DNA from 2 places in the Nocardia sp. NPDC057353 genome. Region 1 is predicted to be linked to the other one. Evidence: riboswitches for the same ligand, from Rfam matches in the RefSeq annotation. Region 1 holds a riboswitch; the other holds the start of a gene.

What was found. A riboswitch is a leader RNA that binds a small molecule or an ion and turns the genes downstream of it on or off. The one in region 1 is predicted to bind thiamine pyrophosphate.
Region 2: linked by a shared signal. The riboswitch ahead of ACFUUZ_RS19995 (TenA family protein) and the one ahead of thiC (phosphomethylpyrimidine synthase ThiC) in region 1 are both predicted to bind thiamine pyrophosphate.

What each region holds. Positions count from the first base shown of each region.
Region 1 covers NZ_JBHVAK010000017.1:38,018-42,960, forward strand. Annotated here, with positions in the region: gene thiC (phosphomethylpyrimidine synthase ThiC) at 1-1,345, opposite strand, end outside; TPP riboswitch at 1,333-1,442, opposite strand; gene ACFUUZ_RS11375 (TetR/AcrR family transcriptional regulator) at 1,469-2,095, opposite strand; gene ACFUUZ_RS11380 (exodeoxyribonuclease III) at 2,191-3,006, opposite strand; gene ACFUUZ_RS11385 (GNAT family N-acetyltransferase) at 3,017-3,991, opposite strand; gene ACFUUZ_RS11390 (peptide deformylase) at 3,991-4,578, opposite strand; gene ACFUUZ_RS11395 (DUF3263 domain-containing protein) at 4,706-4,943, shown strand, end outside.
Region 2 covers NZ_JBHVAK010000037.1:58,329-63,271, forward strand. Annotated here, with positions in the region: gene ACFUUZ_RS19985 (ABC transporter permease) at 1-740, opposite strand, end outside; gene ACFUUZ_RS19990 (ABC transporter substrate-binding protein) at 772-1,791, opposite strand; gene ACFUUZ_RS19995 (TenA family protein) at 1,788-2,492, opposite strand; TPP riboswitch at 2,485-2,580, opposite strand; gene ACFUUZ_RS20000 (hypothetical protein) at 2,657-3,067, opposite strand; gene rnhA (ribonuclease HI) at 3,175-3,669, opposite strand; gene ACFUUZ_RS20010 (hypothetical protein) at 4,446-4,943, shown strand, end outside.

The DNA.
Region 1 (4,943 bases):
GCGCCCGGGAGAGCGCGTCATCGCGCTGTTGCGCGTGCGGGTGCGCTTTGGCCAGGTCGGCGCTGTGCGCGGCGATCTTGTAGGTGATCACTCCCACTTTGACGTCGTCCCGGTTCGGCAGGCCGAGATGCTCCTTGGGGGTGACGTAGCAGAGCATGGCGGTCCCGGCCTGGGCGATGACGGCGGCGCCGATGGCCGAGGTGATGTGGTCGTAGGCGGGCGCGATATCGGTGGCGAGGGGGCCGAGGGTGTAGAAGGGCGCCTCCGCGCAGAGCTCTTCCTCGAGCCGCACGTTCTCCACGATCTTGTGCATGGGTACATGCCCTGGGCCCTCGATCATCACCTGCACGCCGTGCGATTTCGCGATCGCCGTGAGCTCGCCGAGCGTGCGCAGCTCGGCGAACTGCGCGGCGTCGTTGGCGTCGGCGATGGAACCGGGGCGCAGCCCGTCGCCGAGTGAGAAGGTGATGTCGTAGCGCGCCAGGATCTCGCAGAGCTCCTCGAAGTGCGTGTACAGAAACGACTCCCGGTGGTGCGCGAGGCACCACGCCGCCATGATCGAGCCGCCGCGGGAGACGATCCCGGTGACCCGCTTCGCGGTGAGCGGGATGTAGCGCAGCAGCACGCCCGCGTGCACGGTCATGTAGTCGACGCCCTGCTCGGCCTGCTCGATCACGGTGTCCCGGTACAACTCCCAGGTCAGCCGGGTGGGATCACCGTTCACCCGCTCCAGCGCCTGGTAGATCGGCACGGTGCCGACCGGGACCGGCGCGTTGCGCAGGATCCACTCGCGGGTCTCGTGGATGTTCCTGCCGGTGGAGAGGTCCATGATGGTGTCGGCGCCCCAGCGGGTCGCCCAGACCATCTTCTCCACCTCCTCGGCGATGGAGGACGAAACCGCCGAGTTGCCGATATTGGCGTTGATCTTCACCAGGAAGCGCTTGCCGATGACGGTCGGCTCCAGCTCCGGATGGTTGTGGTTGGCCGGGATCACCGCGCGCCCGGCGGCGACCTCGGCGCGCACCAGCTCCGGCTCGACCCCTTCGCGCGCGGCGACGAACCGCATCTCCGGGGTCACGATCCCCGCCCGCGCCCAGGCGAGCTGGGTGCGCGGCCCCGCGATCGCGGGCTTCTCCCAGGTGTCCCGGAGCGCGGGCAGCCCGGCCTCCAGGTCGATGGCCGCGGTCTCGTCGGTGTACGGCCCCGAGGTGTCGTACACGTCGAAGTGCTCGCCGTTGCTCAGCGGGATCCGGCGCACCGGAACCCGCAGCTCGTCCACTTCGAGATAATGCTTCACACTGCCCTCGATGGGGCCGGTGGTCACGCTGTCGACAGCTGTCACGATGTCACTCCCTACGCCGGCATTACCCGGTCAGGTTCATACGGTCGACGGCCCTAGCCGTCCTCTCAGCCCGCTGGTGCGAGCCCCCGTCATCGACGATGAAATTGTGCGCGGCCGACCTTACCGCTACGCGTCGCGCAGCATCCGGAAGACCTGCCCCCCGACGAAATCCCCGAGATCCTCCGGCGTCCAGTCGGTCGTACCGGCCATCAGCGTCTGCACCGCCCCCTCGCCCGCGGCCAACCACTGGTCGACCAGCACCGGCAGTTTGCGGTCGGCGCCGACCGTGCCCCAGCTGAGCATGCTGCCGCGGAGCAGCGCCGTGCAGCGGTTCACCGCGATCCGCCTGCCCCGGCCGAACTCCTCGGAGATCACCGGGTTCGGGGTCTCGGCGAGGAAGCGCCACGACTCGGGGCGCGCGGAGGTGAGCTGCAGCAGCGTGCGGAAGCTGGTGACCAGGGCGGTCTCGTCGGTGCCGAGGTCGCGGGCGGGGAGCGTGGCCAGCAGGTCGTGGATGAGGTAGTTCTCCTCGCGCCTGCGCAGCGCGTCGATGAGCTGCACCCGGTCCGCGAAGCAGGCGTAGACGACCGGGCGGGTGACTCGCATGCGGTCCGCGATCGAGGCCATGGTGACGGCGGAGAGCCCCTCGGCGACCGCGATCGAGAGGGCGGTGTCGAGGACCTGTGGCCGCCTGCGCTGCGGGCCGAGATGCTGTGCCCGCTGCCGTGGCCGGACGGCCGACTCGCTACCCATGGGCGGTAACCCTAGCAGCGCCGACCCGTCACGTGGCGGAACAAGACCATATGGACGGTTTTAACGGAAAACGCTCCTACCAGCATTGATCCGTCTCAGTCGGTGAAGTCGACGAGCACGGGAGCATGATCGCTCGCGCCCTTGCCCTTGCGCTCCTGCCGATCGACCACCGCGTCGGTCACCCCGGCCGCGAGCGCGGGGGAGGCCAGCACGAAATCGATCCGCATGCCCTCCTTCCTGGCGAAGCGCAGCTGCGTGTAGTCCCAGTAGGTGTAGACGCCGGGCCCGGGGGCGAAGGGCCGCATGACATCCGCGTACCCGGCGTCGACAACGGCCGCGAAGGCGTCGCGCTCGGGCTGCGAGGTGTGGGTCTTGTTCGCGAAGTACTCCGGCGACCAGACGTCGTCGTCGGTCGGCGCGATGTTCCAGTCCCCGACCAGCGCGATCTTCGCCGCCGGGTCGGCGGCCAGCCACTGCTCGCCGGTGCGCCGCAGCGCGTCGAGCCAGTCCAGCTTGTAGCGGTAGTGCGGGTCGTCCAGCGCGCGGCCGTTCGGCACGTACAGGCTCCACACCCGGACCCCGCCGCAGGTGGCCCCGAGCGCCCGCGACTCCACCACCGGCGCCCCGAGCAGCGACTCCCCGGCGTCCCTGTCGAACCCGGGCTGCCCGGGAAAGGCCTCCTCCACGTCGGTGAGCCCGACCCTGGAGACGATCGCGACGCCGTTCCACTGGTTCACACCGAGGTGCGCGACCTCGTACCCGGCCGCGTCGAACCGCTCGAACGGGAACTGGTCGTCCCGACACTTGGTCTCCTGGATGGCGAGGACGTCGACGTCGTGCCGGTCCAGGAAGCCGATCACCCGGTCGATCCGGGAGCGGATGGAGTTGACGTTCCAGGTCGCGAGCCGCACGAATTCCCTTTCAGCTGTGCCGCGGGGCGGCGTACCGGTAGCGGTGGTGCTCCACGAACCCCATCTCCCGGAAGAGCCCGAGCCCGTCCCGGTTGTCCGCGGCCACCTGGACGTAGCCGTACCCCGCCCCTTGCTCCGCACCCCAGCGCAGCAGCTCGGCGCAGATCAGCGCGCCGAGCCCGTGCCGCCGGTGCTCGGTGGCGACCGCGACGCAGGAGAGCCCCACCCAGCGCCGCCCGTCCGGCGCGGTGGTGACCGCGCCGCGCGCCACCGCGATGGGCTGCGGGACGCCGAGCACGGCGAAGCCGAGCGTGCCGTCCCGGACGGCGTTCAGCACGTCGGCGGCGGGCCGCGGCGGCGGGGCCGCGAGCGGGTCAGGAATGCCGCCGCGGTAGCGGTACAGCTCCAGCCAGGCCTGCGACGGCGCGGGCGAGACCCGCACCATGGACGGGCCCTGCGGCAGCACCATGGTCTCGATATCGATGCCGAGCACCACGGTCTCGTTCCAGGTGTGCCAGCCGGGCGGGGTGGCTGCCAGCCGGTCCGGCAGGCAGAGCTGCACCGGGAGGCCGTGCTCGGTGTACCAGGCGCCGATCCGGTACAGCGTGTCCTTGCCGACGATCGCCGGGCCGCTCGCGTCGCCGAGCGGCAGCGCGGAGTTGGCGCGGTGCGTGTAGCCGTGGCCCGCGCGCAGCAGCCAGCCGTCCAGCCAGGTCTGCTCGACCCCGGGCCAGCCCGCGGCGCCCGCGTACTCCAGCGCCCTGATCTCCGAGGTGCGGATGGGCCGCGCCGGGATCGCGCGCAGCGCCACGATCTTGTCCGGCGCCACCTCGACCAGCGCGCCGTCCGTGGTGCGCACGGTCGGCGGGTCGACCGAGACCAGCTCGCCGAGCACGTCGGTGAGCGGCTGCGGGTACCCCTCGGGCAGCCGGTACCGCATGACCACCCGGTCGCCGGGGGCGGGCGGCTGCGGATCGATACTCATCAGTCGTGCCCGAACGGGTCGGGCCCCGCGCCGGGCAGCCAGCTCAACCCCGGTGTGCCCCACCCGTTCCGCTTGATCGCCTTCTTCGCGGCGCGGGCGTGCCTGCCGATCAGCACGTCCACGTAGAGGAAGCCGTCCAGGTGGCCGACCTCGTGCTGCAGCATCCTGGCGAAGAACCCGGTGCCCTCCAGTTCGACCGGCTCGCCCTTCTCGTCGGTGCCGCTGACCCTGGCCCAGTCGGCGCGGCCGGTGGGGTACTGCTCGCCGGGCACGGAGAGGCAGCCCTCGTCGTCGTCGTCCGGGTCGGGCATGGTCTCCGGCAGCGCGGAGGTCTCCAGGATCGGGTTCACCACGACGCCGCGGCGGCGCACGGTGTTGCCGTCGGCGTCCCGGTCCGGGCAGTCGTAGACGAAGAGCCGCTTCGCGACCCCGACCTGGTTGGCCGCGAGCCCGACGCCGTTCGCGGCATCGAGGGTCTCGTACATGTCGGCGATCAGCGGCGCCAACTCCTCCGGCGGCTCGGTGACCTTTTCGGTCGGGTTGTGCAGCACCGGGTCGCCGACGATCACGATCGGGAGGATTGCCATGCGGCAATTATTGCTGTTCCGTCGCGGCGGGCGAACACGCCGGGTGCTCGGCCGGAATCCGTCCGTACCCCGTGGTTGAATGATGCGGTCGGACCAGCACGTGGTGGAAGCTCGGCGAGGGAGCGAGATGGACAGCGCAGCTGCTCGGAATCCATCCGGTACCCCGGAGGATGCCGACGAGTCGGTGATCGAGGACGCGAGCGGCCTCTCCCGGCGCGATCAGGAGATCCTCGCCTTCGAGCGCCAGTGGTGGAAGTACGCGGGCGCCAAGGAGGAGGCGATCCGCGAACTGTTCGGTATGTCGCCCACCCGCTACTACCAGGTCTTGAACGCCGTCGTGGACCGGCCGGAGGCGCTCGCCGCCG
Region 2 (4,943 bases), on a different contig from region 1:
GGGGCGACGACCCGCTCGACCGCGAAGGTCAGCAGGTAGAGCGCGATACTGAGCACCGCGGTGACCAGGACCGCGGCCAGGACCAGGTCGGTGCGGAACGAGTTCTTCTGCAGGCTCATGTAGATGCCGAGCCCCTCGGTCGCGCCGACGTACTCGGCGAAGACCGCGCCGACGACCGCGTAGGTGATCCCGATCCGCAGCGCCGTGAAGAACCGGGGCAGCGCCGACGGCAGCCGGACGTAGCGGAAGACCTGGCGGCGGGAGGCGCCCATGCTGCGCAGCAGGGCGCCCGCCTCCCGGTCGGCCGCCGCGAAACCCTCGATCAGCCCGATCGCCATCGGGAAGAAGGTGACCAGCGCGACCACCAGCACCTTGGGCAGCAGCCCGAACCCGAACCAGATCACCATGAGCGGCGCGATCGCGATGATCGGCAGGGTCTGCGAGGCGACGAAGAGCGGGACGAAGGCCCGGCGCAGCCACGGCGAGAAATCGACGACGACGGCCAGCGCCCAGGCCAGGCTCAGCGAGACCGCGAAGCCGACCAGGGTCACCTGCAGCGTGGCGGCCGCGTGCCCGGCGATCTCGCCGCGATGCGCCCAGCCCTGCTCCCCGACCCGCAGCGGGGACGGGAGCAGCTGCGGGCGAATACCGCTGACCGCGACGTAGCCCTGCCAGAGGCCGATCAGCGCCGCGACCGTGACGGCCGCGGGCAGCAGCCGCCGGAATCCCCTGCCGCGCACCCCGTTCGGCGAGCTCCGACCGACCGCGACCTCAAGCGGGGGCGAGGTAATCATTGGTGAAGTACCGCGACCAGTCGGGCTCCTCCGTCAGCGTCCCGCCGTCGGGGCCTGCCAGCAGCCCCTTCCGATACAGGAAGCCGGAGTTGGCGGCCCACTGGTCGAGTTCCTGCGCGCCGACCCGGCCGTCGGCGGCCTTCATGAACTGGCTCGCGAGCATCCGCTGGCTCTCGAAGACCAGGCTCTCGTCGTTGAACGCGCCGGGGTTGGCGGCGATGAGGTCGCGGGCGGCGGCCTCCGGGTCGTCCGCGGCGGACTGGTAGCCGCGCTGCAGCGCCTGGACGAACTTCGCGGCGCGCTCCGGGTTCGCCGTCAGCCAGTCCTGGTTGCCGTCGATCACGATGGCGTAGCTGTCCGGGAAGCCGTAGTCGGTGTACCGGAGGTACTTCATCGGGGTGCCGCGGTGTTCGGCCTCGATCCCCTCCCAGGCCAGGTAGGAGACGGTGAAGTCGGCCTGCCCGGAGTAGACCGCCTCGTAGGCCGAGGTGCCGAGCGTGACCGAGGTGAACTCGCCGGTGCCGCCGTCGTTGCGGATCACCTGCTGCAGGACCTCCGCCTCGCCGGGCTCGCCGAACCCGGCGTAGGTCTTGCCGTCCAGGTCGCGCGGGCTGGTGATGTCGGCGCGGTCGGCCCGCACCCCGATCGCCGTCGCCCAGTGCCGCAGCGGCGCGAGGACGGAGACGGTGTGCGCGCCGGACGCCCGCGCGAAGGTCGACTGCCGCTGGGTGCTGATCCCGAACTCGGCGTTCCCGGCGTCGATGACCGTGCCGACGCTGGTGTTGTTGTAGGGCAGCACCTCGACATCGAGGCCCGCGTCGGCGAACCAGCCGCGCTGCAGCGCGACGTAGAGCCCGGTGTGGTTGGTGTTCGGCGTCCAGTCGAGCGCGAACCGGATGGTCTGGCCCTGGTCACCGCCCGAGCAGGCGGTGAGCGCGGACAGCACCGCCACCGCGGCGACGGCGCAGGCCAGGGCGCGGCGCAGGCGGCCGCTCATCCGGCGGGCCACGGCTGCGGGTGCAGGGCGGTGTCCCAGAACATCAGTTCGTAGCGGGTGGCGATGACGAACGCCGTCTCCATCGCCGCCAGCTCCGCGGCCCCCGCGGTCGCGGCCGCCGCGTCCACCAGCGCGCGGGCCGCGCCTGCGGATTCCTGGAACTCCGGTGCGCCGTAGGTGGAGACCCACTGCGCGTAGGGGTGTTCGGGGTCGGCGGCGAGCACCTCGGCCGCCGTCGTCGCCAGGTCGCGGCCGACCTCGGCGTAGATCCAGAAGCACGGCAGCGCCGCCGCGGCACCGACGGCGTAGGACTCGGTGGCGGCGGTGGCGATCAGGTAGGAGACGTAGCCGAGGCAGGCCGTCGAGTGCTCCGGCTCGTCCGCCCGCTCCGGGATCAGCCCGCCGGTGAGCAGGTCCTGGTGCAGCGCGGTCTCGACCGCGACCGCCTTGCCTGCGGACTGGGCCCAGAACCGCGCGGTCTCCGGATCGGGAGACTTCGCCGCCAGCAGGGCCAGCGCCTTCGAGTAGCCGGAGAGGTAGAGCGAATCCTGCTCCACGTAGGTGCGGAAGACCTCGAGCGGCAGCGTGCCGTCGCCCAGCCTGCGCAGGAACTCGAGGTCATCGATGCCGGCGCGGAGTTCCTTCGTCCGATCCCAGAGGTGGTCGGTGAAGCGTGCGGTATCGGAGGGTTGCGTGCGCAAACCAGGACATCCCTTCGTCAGCATTACCTGAACAGGTTCTCGGGTCTCATCTCAGCCCCGCTCGTGCGGAGCACCCCGTGTCGTACGGTTTCCGACCTTAGCAGCGCAGGATCCCCCGGTGGGAGCGCGGTTTCGCGCACCGCCGCCACCAGCGGTTCCCTGGCTCACTCCGCGCTGGGCGGCTCCCCGTCCCGCTTCTCGATCCGGCGCGGGCGCGCGATGCGCGGGGCGTTGGGGCGCCTGCGCGGGCGCGCGCCGAACTCCACGACCTTCGCCTCGTGCTCGCCCTCGGGCGCGGCGGGCGGCGGCGTCCACGCGCCGGTCTCGGCCTGCAGCTCCGAGCGGGTGACCGGACGGGTCGGGGGCGGGTCGCCGGGGCGGCTGTTCTCCGGACGCCACGGCCTCGGGTGCTGGCCGCCGGGCTCGTCCGGCACCCGCCGCGGATGGCGCGGCAACCGGACGACGTTCGAGGCGCCGTCGTCGTCGCGGGCGGGCTTCATGCCGTCGAACCTGCGGCGCAGCTGGTCGCGCATGCTGCGTTTGCCGCCGGTGCCCGGCGCTTCCTCGTCCGGCATGGCGCTAGGGATCGAGCTGGGGGCTGATCATGTCACTCACGCCCCCATTCTTCCTCGAGTCGGCCGCCGCCGTCCCCTCCCGGAGCAGTGGGCATCGGCGAGCGTGCCTAGCGCGCCGATCGAGCGCGGGCTGCGCGCGGGGTGGCGCTGCCCGGCTGCTCGGCCGCGCCACCGGCCTCGCGGGCGCCGCGCACGGCGAGCCGGTCGGCGCGCTCGTTCTCCGGGTGCCCGGCGTGGCCCCTGACCCATTCCCAGGCCACGTCGTGGCCCGCGCAGGCCGCGGAGAGCCGCTGCCACAGGTCGGCGTTCTTGACCGGCTCCCGCTTCTGGGTCAACCAGCCATTGGCCTTCCACTTCGGGATCCAGGAGAGGATGCCGTTGCGCACGTAGGTGCTGTCGGTGTAGACGCGGACGGTCGAGCGCCTGGTCAGCGCCTCCAGCGCCCGGATCGGGGCCATGAGCTCCATCCGGTTGTTGGTGGTGGGGCCGGGATCGCTGCCGTAGAGCTCGCGCTCGTGCGTGCCGTAGCGGAGCACCGCGCCCCAGCCGCCGGGGCCGGGGTTGGGGGCGCAGGCGCCGTCGGTGTAGATCTCGACTTCCACGCGGTGAGACTACTGGTGCCTGGCGTGCCTGGTGTCGTACCACCGGTCGCCGACCGGCTCGCCGTCGAGATTCCAGCTCCAGGACTCGACGGGGGTGATGCGCAGGTAGTGGCCCGGCCCCACCATGCCGGTGCGCTCGACCGGCGGCTCGGCCCGGCCGTAGATCCGCAGGCCGCGGGCGATGAAGGGGTCGAGCGAGGTCGGTGCCGAGATCGAGGTCGAGGAACGTGGTCCCCGGCGAGCCCCAGCGCGGGTCGTGCGTGCGCGCGGAGTACCGGGTCACCCGCCCCCTGGGGTCGCGGACCCGGTTCAGGACGGTTCCGGTGGCGCGCACGCGGCGCACCCACTCGGCCTCGGTCAGCGCCGCGACCGCGGCCGCGCGCAGGATCAGCCGCACCTCCCGCAGTTGCGCGCATACGGCCGCGTCCGGGATCCGCGGCGCGCAGGTCACGGGGAATTCGACCGGCGGGCGGTCGGCCGGGGTCGCGTAGATGTCGCGCCACCGCTCCCCCGACCCGCCGCGCCGCTGCCGCAGCACCCGATCGTCCTCGGCGTCCACCTCCGCGACCTCCTCGTTGCGGTGCCCCCGCTGTCGAGTGTCGGCCCGGGGCCACGCCCGCGACAGATCACGTTCGGACTCGTGACAGCATCGAAACCCGGTGAGCCCGGCGATTTCCTGGTGCGCCGATGTCGTACGCTGCACTCCTACGCCGGGGGGCGGGCCGGTTGCCGGTTCGGCAGGGTGGCGCTCCCCGGACTCGATCGGAAAGACGAGCGTGTCGGATCCCCATCCCCCGCAGCAGCAGTACCACCACTACCCGCAGCAGCACGATGCCTACCCGCAGCAGCAGTACAACGGGTATCCGCAGCCGCAGCACAACGGGTATCCGCAGCCGCAGCACAATGCGTATCCGCAGCAGCAGTACAACGCGTACCCCGGGCCCGGCGCGCCCTTCTATCAGCCGTATCCGGTCGCGCCGCCGCGCATGCCCGGCTCGGTGCGGTCCGCGCAGATCGTCGCCTGGCTCATGGGCGCCGCCGGGATCGCGCTGATCGGCGTGGCGATCGGGACCGGCCGGGCCGAGCTCGCCGGTCAGCTCACGGCCGGTTTCCTGCTGCCGATCATCACCGCCGGGATGGCCTTCGCATTCGGTTCGGCCGGGAACGGCCTGCGGGTCACCGCGATCGTGCTCGCGAGCCTGCAGGCGCTGTTCAGCTTCGGCGCGATGGCGAGCATGCAGCCGCCGGGGCTACTCGGCGTGATCACCGGCATC